One region of the Pseudoalteromonas sp. BDTF-M6 genome, then DNA from elsewhere that is predicted to be linked to it. Evidence: predicted binding sites of a transcription regulator. Region 1 holds the regulator's gene; each other region holds the start of a gene.
What was found. The regulator sigma-54, encoded in region 1, starts transcription at its own class of promoters, with help from an activator protein. The targets are predictions, from matches to a motif close to GTTGGCACGNNNNTNGNNT.
Positions count from the first base shown of each region.

Region 2: KD147_RS15310 (FlgO family outer membrane protein) is a predicted target of sigma-54. The motif match lies at 2,735-2,753, and genes of this name have one in related genera.
Region 3: flgA (flagellar basal body P-ring formation chaperone FlgA) is a predicted target of sigma-54. The motif match lies at 1,899-1,917, and genes of this name have one in related genera.
Region 4: KD147_RS16190 (TorF family putative porin) is a predicted target of sigma-54. The motif match lies at 3,057-3,075, and genes of this name have one in related genera.

Region 1 is NZ_JAGXTQ010000002.1:344,892-349,679, reverse strand. It holds gene lptA (lipopolysaccharide transport periplasmic protein LptA) at 1-436, shown strand, start outside; gene lptB (LPS export ABC transporter ATP-binding protein) at 433-1,158, shown strand; gene KD147_RS05875 (RNA polymerase factor sigma-54) at 1,182-2,669, shown strand; gene hpf (ribosome hibernation promoting factor) at 2,695-2,982, shown strand; gene ptsN (PTS IIA-like nitrogen regulatory protein PtsN) at 2,984-3,430, shown strand; gene rapZ (RNase adapter RapZ) at 3,549-4,394, shown strand; gene KD147_RS05855 (HPr family phosphocarrier protein) at 4,400-4,666, shown strand.
Region 2 is NZ_JAGXTQ010000007.1:147,060-151,847, forward strand. It holds gene KD147_RS15295 (sulfite exporter TauE/SafE family protein) at 1-792, shown strand, start outside; gene lgt (prolipoprotein diacylglyceryl transferase) at 807-1,616, shown strand; gene KD147_RS15305 (thymidylate synthase) at 1,626-2,477, shown strand; gene KD147_RS15310 (FlgO family outer membrane protein) at 2,860-3,402, shown strand; gene KD147_RS15315 (FlgO family outer membrane protein) at 3,419-4,087, shown strand; tRNA gene KD147_RS15320 (tRNA-Arg) at 4,231-4,305, shown strand; gene KD147_RS15325 (DUF2290 domain-containing protein) at 4,443-4,788, opposite strand, start outside.
Region 3 is NZ_JAGXTQ010000006.1:7,865-12,652, reverse strand. It holds gene KD147_RS13640 (CheR family methyltransferase) at 22-864, opposite strand; gene KD147_RS13635 (chemotaxis protein) at 912-1,844, opposite strand; gene flgA (flagellar basal body P-ring formation chaperone FlgA) at 2,020-2,736, shown strand; gene flgM (flagellar biosynthesis anti-sigma factor FlgM) at 2,809-3,129, shown strand; gene flgN (flagellar export chaperone FlgN) at 3,122-3,547, shown strand; gene KD147_RS13615 (LPP20 family lipoprotein) at 3,585-4,043, opposite strand; gene KD147_RS13610 (flagellar assembly protein T N-terminal domain-containing protein) at 4,176-4,788, shown strand, end outside.
Region 4 is NZ_JAGXTQ010000009.1:76,549-81,336, reverse strand. It holds gene KD147_RS16210 (hypothetical protein) at 1-388, shown strand, start outside; gene KD147_RS16205 (zinc ribbon domain-containing protein) at 822-1,154, opposite strand; gene KD147_RS16200 (hypothetical protein) at 1,178-1,678, opposite strand; gene KD147_RS16195 (hypothetical protein) at 1,796-2,305, opposite strand; gene KD147_RS16190 (TorF family putative porin) at 3,115-3,795, shown strand; gene KD147_RS16185 (aldo/keto reductase) at 3,872-4,759, opposite strand.

The sequences.
Region 1 (4,788 bases):
ACAGATCGACGCCGATAAACAACAAGCGCTGATCAAAGAAAACATCACTATTTTTGATAAAAATGTGCACATTGTTCATGGTCAACGAGAGATCAAGGCGGATCGCCTTGAGGCCCACCGTCGCCCGGAGCTAGGTGATAACAAGCAGCTGCTTATCGCCACCGGCAACCCAGCTATTTACAGTGAAACCATGGCCGATGGCACCCAGATCACCGCCTCTGCCAAGGAAATTCGCTACGACGTGGCCACGCAAATGCTGCAAATCTCGGGTACCGCCAAAATCGCCATGGCCGATCAACAGATCGTTGCCGAGACGATCAGCTATGATATAAACAAGCAGCTAATCAGTGCCGAAAAAGATAAAGATTCGAGCACCCGAGTGCGAACCACACTAACGCCACAAACCGACGAAAAGAAAGAGAAGGAACAACCATGACCACGCTGAAGGCGCGCAAACTGGCGAAAAGCTATAAGGGCCGTGAAGTGGTCAAGGACGTGGGTCTGGAAGTCAAAGCCGGCAGCATAGTCGGTCTGCTTGGCCCTAACGGTGCCGGTAAAACCACCACCTTCTACATGATTGTGGGCCTGGTGCCGAGCGACAAGGGCATGATCAGTATCGACGAGCAGGACATCACCCTGCTGCCAATGCATTCGCGCGCTCGCTTGGGAATAGGCTATTTGCCACAGGAGTCGTCGATTTTCCGTAAATTAACCGTCTATCAAAACCTGATGGCGATTTTGGAAACGCGCAAGGAGCTTGATAAAAGCGCCCGTGAAAGCGAGCTGGAAGGCTTGCTGGACGAATTTAACATCCAGCATATTCGCGACTCATTAGGCATGGCCCTGTCCGGCGGCGAACGCCGACGCGTGGAAATTGCTCGCGCCTTGGCCGCTAACCCGAAATTTATCCTGCTCGACGAACCTTTTGCTGGTGTTGACCCCATTTCGGTGCTAGATATAAAGAAAATCATTGAACACCTCCGCAACCGTGGCATCGGCGTCCTTATCACCGACCACAATGTGCGCGAAACATTAGACGTATGTGAAACTGCCTATATCGTCTCCCATGGCGAATTGATCGCATCAGGAACTCCCCAGCAGGTATTAGCAGACCAAACCGTACGCGATGTGTATTTAGGTGAGCAGTTTAGGCTTTAATCACAAAAGGATTGTTAGAGTACATGAGGCAATCATTACAGCTGCGCTTAGGCCAGCAATTAACAATGACCCCACAATTGCAGCAGGCCATTCGCCTGTTGCAGCTCAGTACTTTGGATCTCCAACAAGAAATTCAAGAAGCACTTGATGCGAACCCCTTGCTCGAAATCGAAGAAGAGCATTACGGCGACAGCGACCTGCCGCGCGATAAAAACTCGGCGGCCGACGGCGACAGCCAAAGCGAACACAGCGCAACCAATCAAGACGAAGTTGAAAGTTCCGACGCACTAAATAATGACTCGATCAGCGACGAACTGCCCATGGACGTATCCTGGGACGAGTACATCAGCGCCGCCCCGGTCGCTTCATCGGCGCCTATGCCGGATGATGAGTCCATCTATCAGGGGGAGACCACGGAAACCCTGCACGACTATCTGATGTGGCAATTGCGACTGACGCCCTTTAGCGCCACCGATGAAGCCATTGCCACCGCAATTATCGAAGCCATCGACGACAACGGCTTACTTACCCTTAGCACCGAAGAACTGCTCGAAAGTATCAGCCATGATGAGCAGGAAGAAGAGATCGAGCTAGACGAAATCGAAGCCGTGCTAAAGCGCATCCAAATGTTTGATCCCATTGGGATTGGCGCCCGTTCACTACAAGAATGCTTGTTGATCCAGCTCAATCAATTTTCACCTCAAACCCCTTGGCTTAACGAGACGAAAGAGGTAGTTTGTAATTATATTGATTTGCTTGGTAACCGTGACTATCGCACCTTAATGAAAAAGACTAAGCTTAAAGAAGCGCAGTTGAAAGAGGTGATGACACTGATACACAGCCTGAATCCAAAGCCCGCCGCGACCATAGTGCGTGAAGAGTCGGAATATGTGATCCCGGATGTATCGGTGAAGAAGGTCAAGGGGCGCTGGAAGGTGGAGTTAAATCCCGACAGCATGCCAAAGATACGTGTGAACGATCACTACGCATCTCTAGGTCGCAACTGCAAATCACAAAGTGACAGCCAATTTATTCGCTCTCACTTGCAAGAGGCAAAATGGTTTATTAAGAGCCTGGAACAACGCAATGACACCTTACTTAAAGTAACTAATTGCATTGTTCAGCAACAACAGGCATTCTTTGAACATGGCGAAGAAGCAATGAAACCTATGGTCCTCAATGACGTTGCAGAAATGGTGGAAATGCATGAGTCAACAATCTCTCGCGTTACCACACAAAAATACATGCACACGCCACGTGGGATCTTTGAGTTAAAGTACTTTTTCTCCAGCCATGTGAATACCGAGAATGGAGGTGAATGCTCATCCACCGCGATTCGAGCATTGATCAAAAAGCTAGTAGCCGCGGAAAATCCTGCCAAGCCGTTAAGCGATAGCAAGATTGCCGACATACTAGCAGAGCAAGGAATCAAAGTGGCTCGACGAACGATTGCAAAATATCGTGAATCGTTGGCCATTCCACCGTCAAATCAACGTAAAAGCTTGATATAGACGTTAGACAAGAAGGAAAATGCTTATGCAATTAAATCTTACCGGTCGTCATGTAGAAATCACAGACTCTCTTCGCAACTATGTGAATAGTAAATTTGCTAAACTAGAGCGTCACTTTGACCATATTAATAATGTGCATGTCATTCTTGATATTGAGAAACTCACACAAAAAGCAGAAGCAACACTTCATGTAAACGGCGGCGAATTGTTTGCCACCGCAGAGCACCAGGATATGTATGCGGCGATCGATGGCTTAATTGATAAATTAGACCGCCAGGTAATCAAACATAAAGAGAAATTGTCTCGTCATTAAAATGAGCTTAGATTTACTTTTTTCCAAGGACTGCAGCAAAGCTGCGGTCCTTTTTAATAGCAAAAAAAGAATGTTGGAATACCTCTCTCAGGTAGCCCACCAGCATATCCCCCACCTTAGCGAACAAGCCATACTGGATTCGCTCCTGGCCCGTGAAAAGCTTGGCAGCACAGGCATAGGGAAAGGGGTTGCCATTCCTCATGGTCGTCTTGATGGCATAGAGCAAACCGTGGCCATTATTGTTACCAACCGTGAAGCGATCAATTTTGATGCCATCGACAACCGCCCCGTAGATATCTTTGTGGCACTGCTCGTACCAGGCAATCAATGTGAACAACATCTCAAGACCTTAGCGAAAATTGCTGATAAACTTAAAGATAAACAGCTATGTAAGCAGTTAAGAGCGGTCACCAGTGATCAAGAGCTTTACCAGTTAATGGTCGCCTAAGGCGCAGTTACCCAAAGCTCGACGGAACAGCTCGGCAGTTCAACCAGGATGATAGGCTCAAATAGCTCAGGTGTTTAACTTGATGCCGGCGTAAAGGCTCGGCAAGGGGTGTGGATAAATGGATTTGATTATTGTCAGTGGGCGCTCTGGTTCCGGTAAATCCGTCGCCCTGCATGTGTTAGAAGATCTCGGCTACTATTGTGTCGATAACATCCCAGTCAACCTATTGCCCGCCCTGGTGCGCAGCGTATCCGACAACTACGATAAAATTGCCGTCAGCATAGACGTTCGCAACCTCCCCAAAGAAGAACAAGAATTTAGCGATATCCTCGGCTACTTGCCGGAATTCTCGCAACCGACCCTGTTTTATCTCGACAGTGACGAGCAAACCCTGATCAAACGCTTCTCGGAAACCCGACGCCTGCATCCGCTGTCGATGCAAAATCTGCCTCTGGATTTGGCCATTCGGGAAGAAAAGCAGTTGCTGGATGTCTTAATCACCCATGCCAACTTTATCATTGATACCAGTGAGTTAAGCGTGCATCAGTTGGCGGAGATGATCCGCGAAAAGGTACTGGGTAAAAAAGACAAACAATTATTGATCACCTTCGAGTCTTTCGGCTTTAAACACGGCATCCCAAAAAATGCCGACTATGTCTTCGATGCCCGTTTTTTGCCTAACCCGCATTGGGAGCCCGAGCTCAAGCCCCTGACAGGCCTCGACCAACCGGTTAAAGACTACCTGGCCAGCCACAGCATAGTGCAAAAATTTACCTGGCAAATTCAAACCTTTGTGCAAACCTGGTTACCCCATTTAGAGCGCAATAACCGCAGTTATCTCACCATCGCCATCGGCTGTACCGGTGGTCAGCACCGCTCCGTCTATCTGGCACAAACCCTGGGCGAGCGCTTTATGGACACCTACTCTAACGTGAAAATTCGCCACCGCGAGCAGGAGGGCTAGACTTGATGGAAGCCACCTTTGTTATTCAAAACAAGCTAGGATTGCACGCCCGCGCCGCCTCACAACTGGCGCAATTAGCAATGAACTTCGACGCCAAGATCACCCTCTATCAGGGCGAGAAAAGCGCCGAAGCAGACAGTGTTCTGGCCTTGTTGCTACTTGAAAGCGGCCAGGGCAAGGAAGTTAAAGTCGTATGTGAAGGCAGTGACGAAGAAGGCGCGCTCGCCGCCATTGGCCAGCTCATCGCAGAAAAATTCCACGAGCAAGAGTAATTCACCACGCTGTAATACGAAATAAGCACTCTCGGTTCAGGCCCTAGCGGTTATTTACTTTGGTAACTTAAGGGGAGTTAAGGTAAACTAATGTGGCGCCTGTAAGTGCCTGCTTATCAGGA
Region 2 (4,788 bases), on a different contig from region 1:
TGGCTTTTTATCTTGTGCACGGTGCTAGGAAGCGTGGTGGGTTTTCTCGCCGGTCTGTTAGGCATAGGTGGTGGCCTGCTTATCGTACCCGCGCTCAGTGCGCTGCTGGTGCATTTTAATGTCACCGATGTCGAACATGTATTAGTAATAGCCATTGCCACCTCACTGGCCTCGATTTTATTTACGTCCACGTCCTCGGCCCTGGCTCATCATCGCAACCGCAATGTGCCCTGGGAAGTGGCGCCTGCGGTGCTGTTTGGTGTGTCTACCGGCGCCTTGATCAGCGGCTTTATGGCCAGCTATATTCCCCAGCAGGGACTGAAAACCATTTTTGCCGTTGCGGTAATCTTTATCGCCATGCGTATGATCTATTCCAGCCATAGGGCGACCAGCACTCGCCCCATGCCATCGAACCCTGTGGTGGCCGGTTCAACGTCTCTATTGGGCGCTTTGTCCGGACTTATCGGTATCGGCGGCGGCGCCCTTATCGTACCCTTGCTGAACTACTTTTCCGTGGATATGAAAAAAGCCATTGGCTGCGCCGCGGTGAGCGGTATTGCCATTGCGCTGTTTGGCTGCTTGGGGTACATTGCCTCCGGGTGGCAGGTGCAGAACATCAGCGACGGCTTTGTCGGTTTTGTTTATGTTCCGGCGCTGGCCGGCATTGTCGCGACCTCTTGGTTTACGGCGCCCTATGGTGCGCGCGCTACGCACTATTTACCCGTTTCACATATTAAAAAAATCTTCGCCTTACTGCTGGTGATCATCGCCTTACGTATGGTGTTTAGCTAGGCAAAAATAAAATTATGGCTTTAGAATTTCCACAAATTGACCCGGTGATTTTCGAAGTAGGGCCGCTGGCCGTACGCTGGTATGGCTTAATGTACTTAGTTGGCTTTGTTCTGGCCATGTGGTTGGCAAACCGCCAGGCCGCCAAACCCGGATCGGGGTGGACCAAAGAAGAAGTCAGCGACCTATTATTTTACGGTATGCTCGGGGTGATCCTCGGGGGCCGTTTGGGTTATGTATTCTTTTATCAATTTTCCTATTTCCTTGAAAACCCACTTTATTTATTCCGTATAGATCAGGGCGGCATGTCCTTCCACGGCGGTACACTTGGGGTGATCGCCGCCATATTTTGGTTTGCCAAATCACGGGGTAAATCGTTTTTCGCCGTGGGTGACTTTGTTGCGCCTCTGGTTCCCCTTGGTCTGTTGGCCGGGCGCATTGGCAACTTTATTAATGGCGAGCTGTGGGGGCGTACTTCGGATGTGCCTTGGGCCATGGTGTTCCCGACCGGCGGACCAGAGCCTCGTCACCCGTCACAATTATACGAAGCATTTTTTGAAGGCCTGGTGCTGTTCTTAATATTGCAGTGGTTTATTAAAAAGCCGCGTCCGGCGGGCAGCGTATCCGGAGTCTTCTTACTCGGTTATGGTACCTTCCGCTTTGCCATTGAATACTTCCGCGAGCCGGATGCTCATTTAGGTTTATTGGGCGGCATTATGTCCATGGGGCAGATTTTATCCCTGCCTATGATTATCCTCGGTGGTGCGTTTATCTTCTGGGCGCACAGCAAAGCAGATAACGCTGGCGCACCGGCAGCGAAAAAATAAGAGGCAAGCATGAAACAGTATTTAGACTTATGTCGTCGCATCGTCGACACCGGCACCTGGGTGGAAAATGAGCGTACCGGGATCCGTTGTTTGACCGTGATTAATGCGGACTTGGAGTACAATGTTGCCGCCAACGAATTTCCACTGATCACTACCCGTAAAAGCTTTTTTAAGGCGGCCATTGCCGAACTGCTTGGCTATTTGCGTGGCTATGACAGTGCCGCCCAGTTTCGCGATATTGGCTGTAACACCTGGAATGCCAACGCCAACGAAAACCAGGCCTGGTTGAACAACCCCCATCGTCGCGGTGAAGACGATATGGGCCGGGTATACGGCGTTCAGGGGCGCAGCTGGCAAAAGCCCGACGGCACGCATCTGGACCAGTTAAAGAAGGTGGTTGATAACCTCAGTCGTGGTGTCGATGACCGCGGTGAAATCATCACCTTTTATAATCCCGGCGAGTTTGAACTGGGTTGTTTGCGCCCTTGCATGCACACTCACACCTTCTCCTTGTTGGGCGACACCTTGCACCTGACCAGTTATCAGCGCTCTTGTGATGTGCCCCTGGGTTTAAACTTCAACCAGATCCAGGTCTTTACCCTGTTAGCCTTGGTGGCCCAGATCACGGGTCATAAGCCGGGCATGGCCTATCACAAAATCGTTAATGCCCATATTTATGAAAATCAGCTTGAGCTGATGCGTGACGTACAGTTAAAGCGTGAGCCATTCCCTTCGCCGCAACTGCACATTAACCCTGAGATCAAATCCCTGGAAGATTTGGAAACCTGGGTGAGCACCGACGACTTTGAAATCTCCGGCTACCAGCATCATGACGCTATCCGTTACCCCTTCGCGGTGTAACCCAACTAACCAATCCTGTTGCCGCTCCGTTCAAGGGGCGGCAAGCATCCGCCGCTACCGAGTCTCTTAGACAAAAACACTCGCCAATAACTTGGCGTCTTATATAGCCAACGAAAGGCGTAAGCTGGGCCATACTCGGCGGATCTAACCCTAAGGATTACGTTAAGAGTTCCTCTGCCTGGGCGGTTTTTCACAGCACCAGCTGTTGTTTTCGCATGGCGCACAGCATCCACCTCTTTAGACGACCTAGATGACATCTTGGCGCTGATTTTGCTTAACAGCTTATAGAGAGTAATTCTACGGGTGAATGATGCGATACCTAATTCTATCTGCAACGTTAGTGCTAACTGCCTGCGCACAGTCTGAGCAAAGTACTCAGCAAATGAATGACCAGACGCAAGCCGGGCAACTGTCGGCACAGGCGATACATGGCCATACGCAACGCTTGGCCGAGCAACTGCTGGCGCGTATTCATGGCAATGAAGCGCGCCAGGGCGAACTGCACTTAAGCGGGCGTATCGCCGTGGGCACCTTTTTGCCCATTAAACAACTGGAGCATGACTCGCAGCAACCCAAGCAGCATGATCTCGGCCTGCAGTTGCAAGACGGGCTGGTTACCTTGATGACGCAAGCAGGATTCCAGGTGGTCGACTTTAAGCAAAGCGACGGTATTTATATGCAGACGGAGCAGGATAAGATGCTGAGCCGTGATGTTATGCGTTTAACGCAGCGTCATAACCTGGATTATTACCTAACCGGCACCTTGTTGCGCCAAGAGGACAGCTATGTGGTGAATGCGCGGCTGATCAAACTCGATACGCAGCAGGTGGTGGCAGCGGCGACGGACTATATCCCCGCCAACGTGATGTGGCCCGAGCAAAAGAGTATATTGCGTCACGGTCAGATCCACAGAAAAGAATACTAGACCCTAGGAGAAAGGAATGAACAAGCTAGCACTGACGTTAGCCTTGGCTGCACTGGCCGGTTGTGCCCAGCAGCATGGCATAGCTAACGCCGATACCGCCAGCACTCAAGTTGAGGGCAACGAAGGAGAAGCCAATCCTAGGTTGCATGTGGACAAGGCCTTTTTCCAAGGTGAACGCACCTATTACCCGCAGCCGCAGCTTAACGCGCAAAGCAAAACCATTAACGTCTATATTCAGGAGCTGGCCCAGGAGCTGGCGGTCAACCTGGATCAGGCGTCGATAACGACGGCGCTGGCGGTGACCACCTTTACCTATGTCGATAGCGATTTAAATCAGGGCAGTTTGCTGGGCAATCATGTCGCCGAGTCCTTGATGCACGAGCTTCATCAACTGCGGGTGCCGGTTATCGATTTTAAGCTGACCAGGCATATTCGCGTAACGCCTGAGGGTGACTTTGCCTTAAGCCGCGATTACCTGGAGCTGGAAAGTGCCACGGCGGCTCAGTACCTGCTGACCGGCACCTTGACCGACAGCAATGACGGGGTCCTGGTAAACGCCCGCATCGTCGCAGTGCAAAGTCGAACCCTGGTGGCCAGTGGGCAAATCTTACTGCCAGGCAGCACAGTAATGGCGCTGCAATCGCGACAAGTCGAAGAAGAGACAGGGGTATTATTAAAAAACTAGCCTAACGGGTGTAAGTAAGGGGTGCAGATAGCGCATCAACAATGAGCACTTGAGGTGAGGAATAACCGCTTAATCCCAATGAATGGGCTTGATTATCAAATACCTAGCTTTATAATCAACCCAGGGTCAGCAGACCCTGGGTTGGCCCCTTAGTTAAATGGATATAACAGCCCCCTCCTAAGGGGTAGTTGCAGGTTCGATTCCTGCAGGGGCCGCCAATAAAATCAATTGGTTACATTTTTACCTTATAAAGAATCAAATTATTTGTAGCTAATTTGTAGCTCATTTAAATAGCATCAGTGAACGTCTGTTAAGGCTATATCTGTAAAGTAACCCTGCAACTTGAACCCAAGCGTTAGTTGGATAGATAGTAATTTGACTCTGGGTGAACTTCTACATTTAAGTACTTTTTTAAATGAAAGGTTTTATCTTGTTTGTATTGAGCCTTTGCAGTCAAATCTGAATACTCTTTGAAATTTAACTTACTTACAATCCAGTCAAAAAAAATGAAAGGATTTAATAGCTTTTCACTATCTATTCTGATGTCATTTATTGCTCCAACTTGCAAGTGACACTTGGAGTGACTATCAACTTTTGAGTCATAATCTAATCTGATATGAGATGTATTAACTACATCAATTCCTTTATCCACCCAACTTTCAACTCCAAAGAAAAGATCCTCCATTATATCTAATCCACTT
Region 3 (4,788 bases), on a different contig from region 1:
TTCTTATACCATAGATTTTAACTATATGTTTTTATGTGTTTTTTGGTAGATGATACCGGGATTGCAACGCAGCATAATGAAATCGTTACTGAGCCCAGTCATGGACTCGCTGGCGCCGAGCAGAAGGTAGCCGCCGGGGTTCAGGGCCTGGGCAAACTGGGCAATAATTTTGGCCTTCACTTCGGGGGCGAAGTAAATCAGCACATTGCGGCAAAAGATAATGTCGAACTTGCCCAATAAGGCATAGGAGTCGAGCAGATTAAGATGGCGAAAGCTGACCATGCGCTTGATATGGTCGTTGACCCGGGCCATGCCGTTATCGCCATCGATAAAGAACTTACGACGACGCTCGGCGCTAAGGCCTCGGGCTAAAGCCAGAGCGTCATACTCACCCTTTTTACACATCTCCAGCATGCTGTTGGAAATATCGGTGCCGACGATTTGCACATTGGGATTCAGCGCACCGGGGCGGCTTTGCTGATATTCGGCCAAGGTCATGGCGATGGAGTAAGGTTCCTGGCCGGAAGAGCTGGCCGCCGACCAGATCTTTAATGGTCGCGCCAGGCCTTTAAACTCGGGTAACAGCCGGTTCTTCAGTAATTCGAACGGATATTGATCGCGAAACCACAAGGTTTCGTTGGTGGTCATGGCATCCACCACGGCGGCACGAAGTTGCCGCTCATGGGGACTCAAGGTTTTGTGCACCAGCTGCGACAGGGTATCGACACCAAAGCGTGCCATCAAGGGAGCCAATCGGCTTTTAACCAGATACTGTTTGCTGTCGCCGAGCACTATGCCGCATTGCTGCTCTAAAAAGGCACGAAACTGATTATATTCGTTAAGCTGTAAGTGCTTATTTTCCAATCTATGACTCACTTAGTGGTGATTAACCAGGATGGGCAACACGAACCTTAGTCGTTGTGCACCCATTTTTTTACCGCACTCGCTAACTCGTCCGGATTAAATTTAGCGATAAAGTCATCGGCGCCGACCTTCTCAATCATGGCGTGGTTGAACACCCCACTTAAGGAGGTATGCAAGATCACATGCATGGGCGCTAGTTTGGGGTCCGCTTTCACTTCGGCGGTTAAGGTATAGCCGTCCATCTCCGGCATTTCCACATCGGAGATCAACAGTGCCACCCGTTCGGTAATGGTCTTTTGGCAATCAAGCTCGGCAATTTCCTTAAGGCGCATCAGCGCTTCTTTGCCATTTTTGGCCAGCTCGGTTTGCACCCCAAGCGGCTCCAGTGCCCTTTTTACCTGATTACGTGCCACCGCCGAGTCGTCGGCGATAAAGACGATGCGCTCGCCAATATCCCGCTGCATTTCGCCGTCGTCGGCAATGCCCTGGCTGACTTCAGTATTAACCGGACTTATCTCGGCAAGGATCTTCTCTACATCGAGGATCTCAACGAGTTCCTTGTCTATCTCGGTGACGGCGGTCAAATAGGAATATCGACCGGCTCCCGAGGGGGGCGGCATGATGTTTTCCCAATTCATGTTGACGATGCGCTCGACGCCACCGACCAAAAAGCCCTGCACCGTGCGGTTGTACTCGGCGATAATGACAAAACAATCCTGGGTATCGGTGATCGCCGGGCCGCCCACGGCCATCGACAGGTCAATGACGGAAATGGTTTGCCCGCGAATATGGGCAACGCCACGAATATAGGGATTACTCTTGGGCATTTTGGTGAGCGCGGGACACTGCAAAACTTCGCGCACCTTAAACACATTGATGCCAAAGCGCTGACGCCCCTTAAGTTTAAACAGCAAGAGTTCAAGGCGATTTTGACCCACCAGCTGGGTGCGTTGATTGACAGAATCTAAAATGCCAGCCATCGGGGCCCTCCTAGCATTGACTTAAAACTACAGATTTGCGCCAGTATGCGCCAGATAGGAACGCTTTTTGCTTTGAGCTAACCAAGTCAGCATAATTACGTTTGCGCGTCTGCTATTTGACGCCTGGTAGTTATACCCTGTTTTGTGCAATAAGCATAGTCGAAAGGCCCTCAGTATGTTCAAAAAAATAATCTTTATTCATGGCTTCTGGCTGCTGAACGCTCTATTTCTAAGCCCTTTTTCCGAGGCGCAAGCAAACCAAAACAAGGACTACAGCCGCGAGCGCTTACAAGCCTTGGCTGAGCAACATATTATCGCCTTAGCCCAGATAAAACCGCAGCAGGAGCTGCAGGTAAAGGCCATCGACCTGGATGCACGCATCGGTTCGCGCCACTGCGCTCAAGAGCCGGAGCTGTCCACCGCCAGCGAGCCCCCTTTTAACCGCCAGGTGACGGTGCAACTCAAATGCCCAGAGCCGGCCCTGTGGACTCAATACGTGCATGTGCGCATCGATAAGCTCTCACCCATAGTGGTCGCCAACAGCCATATTGCCCGTGGTCAGATTATTGCCGCTACGGATATCAGCACCGAGTTAAGGCCACAACATTTTGTCCGCGCCCGTTACGTGGAAGCCCCGGATTTAGTAATAGGCAGTCGCAGCAAACGCACGATACGCCAAGGCCTGCCCATCAACCTCAATCAGTTGTGCATGGTATGCAAGGGTGATAGCGTGACTATTGTTGCCAAAATCAATGGCTTAACTATTAAAACCTCGGGCGAGGCGCTAGAGGATGGAGGCTTGGGGGAGAACATCCGAGTTCGTAACCGTAAATCGGGACGCTTGCTCAGTGCCCAGGTTACCGCGGTTGAAACCGTTGCAGTGAATATCTAAATTATATGCTAAAGTAATGGCGTAAGTGGCCGATAAAATATCCAAAGGTCAGTTTAGCTCAGGTACGAAGACATGGTTAATCAAGTAAATAAGAGCCAGCAAGGCGCGGTGTATAATAGCCCGCAACAAAAAATCGAGCAGCAAAAATCGGCGCAATCTCAGGCCTCTGGCGCTGCCACTAAGGCCGATGTCAAAGCCGCGAGCGATTCTGTGAGTCTCACTCCACAGGCACGACAAATGCGCTCATTGCAAGAAAAGGCAGAACGTTCTTCGGGATTCGATGAACAAAAAGTTGCCGAACTAAAAAAAGCCATTGCCGCCGGTAATTACCAGATCGACAGCGAAAAGCTGGCGAAAAATATCGCCGCATTCGAGTTTGATGTGTATGGCTGATTCGGCACTTACCCTGGCTCTGAAACAACAGCACAACAGCCTCAATGAGCTGTTGGTTTTGCTCAATGACGAGCTCACCGCCATTGCCGGTCGCAGCGGCACCGAGTTAAAAAGCATTACCCCGGCCAAGGCCCAGGCCCTGACCCAGATTCAAAAACAAGATCAACATATTGCCCAACTCCTGGCCCGTCAAAGCGAACGCGATGAGCAAGACCAGCAATTGATCGACAGCGCTCGGGAATTACTTGCCCAGTGCCAACAGCAAAACCAGATTAATGCCCATGCCGCCCACCAGGCACAACTGAGCGTTAAACAACTAAAAGATATCCTGATCGGCGCGCCGAGCTCCATTACCTATGCCGCCGACGGTGCCATTGACCGCAGCGACAATAAACTGGTGCGTAACCTAAAGGCCTAACGGCTGGCTAACGGCTTGCTAAAAGCTCACCAGTGCCTCAGTAATAGCTCACCTTTTTTATCTTACGTGGCTTGGTCTCGCTTATGTAAAGATCGTAAACACGCTTCATATCCAGCTCCAGCTCGGTGGCATAACTGTCGCCAACCACATAGCTGCTCATTACCTTGGCACCGCGGATCACCCCTTGCACCTTGGCCTCTAGCCGGTCGTTGCTGGCAATCGCTTGTGCCAGTTCGGTGTGCCCACTTAATTGTTGGCCGTATACCTGCTCAGCCAGCTCGCGATAGGCCTCTATCTTAGATGCCTTCATCGCCATCAGGGACTTTTGCTCGGCGCTTTCACCCGGTTGCGGTGCTATGGGTGCGTACCCCACCGCCTTTAACACAGGATAGTTATCCGGTTGCTCAATGGCATACTCAACGTGCTTATCATACATAGAGCTACAGCCTGCGGCTCCGATCACCAACCCTAGAATTATGCCCATTTGACGCAGCATCTTGCTCTCCACTTCCACTACTTAATGTGATTGCCATAGTATGCACAAAAAATGCCAGAAAAGCGTGGGCAAGATTAACCTGGTATGTTCTTTGCTGGTCTTAAGGCAAGTGAGATCCTACGACTGATTTTTATGCGATACCCAGCTCTACTTTGCACCCTGTTACTTTCTGCCTACAGCCACTGTGTGGCGGCACAATGGCTACAAACCACAGGGGTCGCGCCCCTGACCGGACAAAGCAGCGCCGATGCGCGCCAGCAAGCCATAAATGATGCCATTACCCAGGCCTTGCAATACTCAGGGGTGTCGCTGTCGAGTGTGCAAACCCTGAGCCAGGGCGTATTGACGCAAGATAGCATCAGGATACAGAGCCAAGGCCAAGTGCAGCAGATCCTTGTGCTTGAAGAGCAACAACAAGATGGTTTGTTGAGTGTGACCCTGCAGCTTGATATACAAGCAGATGCCGAAATCCAGCAGTGCCAGCAAAGCGGTTTACGGAATCATTTTGCCCTAACCCGGGCCGGATTTGCCAACCCGCAACAAGCCCGCGATGGTCAAATATTTGACATTCCCCAGGCCTTTAGCAAGCAGCTCTTTGCGCTGATGAGCCAGGCCGAATTGAATGTGCGTCCGACTCCCTATTTTAAAGAAGCACTTGATGTGGCGCCCTTCTTTTCACAGCAGTACGATTATGATGAGCAGCTTATCGATTATGTGGGTAATGCCAGCAACAGCCAGTTTGTGC
Region 4 (4,788 bases), on a different contig from region 1:
CGATTTCGAACGCTACTGGCAAGACATAGTTTGCACCCTGGCCCGTCAGCCCTGGTTCGCCATGGCGCAAGGGGATAATGAGCAGGAACAGCGCCTGGCCGAAATTAAGGCCCTGCTTCCGTGCCTGTTCTACTACTTCGATAAAAACGCCATGGAGCAATCCAACTACTTTAAGCTGTTACACAAGCCTAAGGCGAGCCCGGCCAGCGCCAACAGCACGGCGAGAAAGCGCTCAAAAGAGTCGGCGGCCCTGCTGGTCGACCGCGCCCTGGCCGAAGAAGGCATGCCCGAGCATATTCGCGCTAAGCGTGATTCGATTATCAGTGAAGTGGAAAAAGGCCGCAGTGTGGCGGATACCATTAGCTTGATGCGGGCTATTTTTGGGTAACAGTTAGTTATTTGTCGGTGCGCCAACGGGCGCATCATTTGTAGGTCAGGTTTCAACCTGACAACCTTACATACGCTGTTAGATCTTGTCGCGTTGGCGACGACAACCAAAGAGGGAGTGATTCGACTCCCTCTTTGGAAACTCCGCGAACCCGTGATTCGCTAATGCTTACGAACTCAGCGTTTTGTTAAACGTTCCGCTTTGCTTTCAACACGGTTTAACGAGGTGTCCTACCTCGGTAAACCTAGCTCGATATCCCTATCTCGCTGTCTCGAGCACACTCCACAACAAAAGCCGATTTCTCCAGCGCGAATCAAAACGGGAGATCGCTCCCTGTGAATCTTGAGATTTCCGATAGGACGCTAAGCACCAATAGCGGACGGTGAACGCCGGGCTCAACGGCCGGAGGTTATTGGCACCTTGTTAGGTGCATCTATGATTTGGGGCGGGTAAGCATTACGAATAGTCCAAGAATGATATCGCCAAAAACCCATAGACCTATGATCATTGCCGCACCCAAACCCGTTCCAATTGCAGCACCTGCTTGTTCGGCTGTACTACCTGCAGTTTGAATAGTCTCGCTCGCTGCTCCCATGCCTGCAACAAGCCACCACCCCATAAGTAAATTAAATACAATGAACGTATATTTGATGATTTTGCCAAAAAATCCTCGTTTTGGCTTTCTTAGCTGAACCCCACATTTTGCGCAATTTAATGCAGAATCACTTACGTCAGCTGAACATTCAGGGCATGCGATTAGTGCCATTTAACTTCTCCTTTTTAATGAAATTATTTAACTTCTAAAACTTTCTTTACAAAGCACGAGGACTTTACTGCTTGTGAATGCATAAAGCCCATATTGAAGTTAGGATATCTTTTCTTACTTCCGTGTTTGACAACTTCATAGATAGTTCGATTGTTACTATCTATTTCAGTGCCACTCTTTGCAAAATGGTTACATTCAATTTGAATATCTTTAACATCAACATCATTGTTGTTTGTAATAATGAAGTCAACTTCCATAATTGAACCAAAGGCTTCTTTAGTCCATGTGTATTCCAAATCCATGTTTTCCTCTAGAGGCACTTTTTCGACCGCAAGAATTTCAGTATTTTTTCTCTTTGGCGAGTTAGCAATGCCAATCACTATCAAAGCTATAAAAAATATTCCGACCCAGTGGATAATACTGAGTTTCTTAATTCTTTTTCCACAACCCGGGCATTTTTTGGCCGATTTTGAAACACTCTTATTGCAGCCTGTACATTGAGTAAATAAGCTTTCACTGCCCATATATTATCCTTTCTCGAATTAAGTCCTACACATAACGCTTGCCTAACCGGCGTAAATTAGCGACGAAGGAGCGCAGCCTGCTGTTTTGCGTCCTTTGGTTTAGGCACTTGTTATATTTTAATACAACCCATAAGAGAACTCAGAATGAATTGCTTCAAGATAATCCTGTCTTAACTTTGGGTCAACATCCCACCAATTCAGCTCTTCTGTAGTAGCATCCATTATATTTTTTAATGCGGCATTGGTTTTGGGACCAAAATACATACTATTTAAAGTACTAACAGCTAAGAATTCAGAGTTTAGATCTGAAATTATTTTACGAGTTTTAATCCATTCGCTCGACTTTCCAACCCCTTTTTCTCCATAACTTAAATCAATACCATAAGCTATGTAGTTAACTGAAATGTAATCAACTTTATTTAATATCAAAGCAGTTCTTTCTATTAACTTTACCCGTTGGTCCATTACTTTTTGGTTTAAGTTAATCTTCGTTGTTGTTTCCCAAAGTAACTTTTCATTTTTAGTAGATAAATTTGAACTAATTAGCGATCCCGCTACTGCCAGCCCGCCACCTAAGACTATTAATAATACTTCCCGTAAAAATGATTTTGTTTTTTCCGAGGGCAAAATTGACTCCATGATTGATAAAAATATAACAATTTAATATCGAGCGATTGGGTCGTTTTTCTGCCGCAATCTGTCTCGTTTTTGTCCTATGACCATTGATAACAGATTTAGTAAGTGCATACCAGCATTGAAGTTACGCTACATTGCTCGAAACGTGGACACGACAAAAACGACCCATTGGGTCGTTTTCCTGACTATGGGAGAAACTCAACGATTATGGATGTATACACAGTGATTTCGGTTGAAGGATGAGCATCAGCTATTCGCTCTAATCGAACTTACAGTTTGCGTTAACCTAAATTGAAACACAGATGTATCAGCTAAATCCCGTTAAAATTCGCGCTGAAGAAATCGGCTTTTGCTGCGAAGCGTGGCTAAGACAGCGAGGCATGGATGCCGAGCTAGATTTATCGGCACAGGGATGTGCCGTTAAATCGCGTCGCAGCCTAAGCGTAGCGCCTAGCAAAAACCTGAGTTCGGAAGCATGTGCGAATTACGGGCGCCTTGGGGTTCATAGGGGTGGTTGGCGTAAACCACCCCTATGGCGCTGTCGCCGCCGCGACAAAATCTAACCATAAAAATCGAAGTCGACGACCCGGCAAAGCCAATTCAAAGCCCATGCTTAAAATATGTGCAAAAGCATAAAATATGCACCACCAGAGTGCATCCGCACTCCCCCGCCCACCAGCCAACACAGCTCAAAATACCAACAAGCATCTGAAAAATAGTAACTTTTAAAAAATATTCCGTTATTGGCACACGCCTTGCCAACTAAGTATTCAACACAGCGTTACTACAGGAATGAGAAAATGAACAAAAAGAAATACGCGCCGGTGCTGGCTTTGTTGGCACTGTCCCTTACCCCACTGGCCAGCCAGGCGGAAGTCACCGCCAACGTCGCCGCCAGTTCTAACTATTATTGGCGCGGTGTTACCCAGTCGGACGATGGGGCGGCGGTATCCGGTGGCATCGACTACGCCTCCGACACCGGCTTTTATGCCGGCACCTGGCTGTCTAATATCGATTTCGGCGATGCCGCCAGCACCAGCTATGAAATGGACTTGTACGCAGGCTTCGCCGGTTCGGTCGACGACATAGGCTACGATGTCGGCTATATCTATTACGCCTATCCGGATGCCGAGGGAGATATTGGTTTTGGTGAGATCTATGGATCGGTGAGCTGGCAATGGCTCAGCGCCGGTGCCAGTTACCTGGTCAATGCCGAAGGCGATGCCACCGACGAAGAAGACATGCTCTACCTTGAGCTCAACGCCAGCTTTACCATTTTAAAAGATACCGAACTGGCGCTTCACTTCGGCCATTCCAGCGGCGATACCGTGGAGGAATGGTACGGTGAAGACGACAGTTACATAGATTATGCCGTCAGTATCAGCAAGTCGGGTTTTACCTTTGGCCTGCTGCAAACCGACCTGGACGCGGATGACGATTTAAAAGCGTATGTTTCATACAGCTTAGACTTTGAGCTTTAAGCTTAAAGTCATACCCTCTTATTGTTGCTGCAAACCGGGGCCGTAAGGCCCTTTATCTTTGCTGCACCATAAGGAGCTAGGGCACCGCATGCCCTGTCGAGGCTTCCCAGATACGGTACCACTGTTCTCGGGTAAGACTTAACTTTTGTGCATCCACCGCACTTCGTACACGATCAATATTGCCGGTACCCAAAACCACCGCCGGATTACTAGGATGTGTAAGCAACCAGGCATACACCACCTGATCTAGGCTAGTCGCCCCCACTTCCTCACCAATAGTCGCTAAACACGCTTGTAGCCTGAGAGCCTTTGCATCATCCTCTGCGAACAAGCGCCCACCCGCCAATGGCGACCAAAGCATAGGATTTTGGCGCAATTGCTGACACTGATCCAAGGTGTCATTATCCAGGGCCTGCATATTATAGGGTGAAAGTTCGACCTGATTGGTGATCAGGGGGAAATCTAGACGAGACTGTAACAAGGCAAACTGACTGGTCGTGAAGTTAGACACACCAAAGTGCAGCACATCTCCTTGCTGCTTGAGTTGTGTAAAGGCCTCGGCTACTTCATCGGCAGCCATTAAATAATCTGGACGATGGATCAATAAACAATCAAGACGGTCGGTACCGAAATTACGCAAAGACTGCTGGGCACTGGCCACTATGTGTTCGCGGCTAGAGTTGTAATGATTAACCTGCCCCGGAACCGCTTTTTCACCCTGTTGCAGCACGATTCCGCACTTGGTAATTATCTTGATCTGCTCTCTGATGGCCGGTTGTAATTTCAACACCTTGCCAAAGGCGACTTCACACTGGTAATGGCCATAAATGTCAGCGTGATCCGTGTCTGTGATCCCTAAATCGATGCATTGCTGCAAAAAAGAGAGGTTTTCCTGCTCGCTGCGCTGCCAATCCAGCATACGCCAAAAGCCCATTATCAAGGGAGAGAGGAGTCGGGAGGTCATACTTTGCATCCTAGAAAATTTTTGCCACT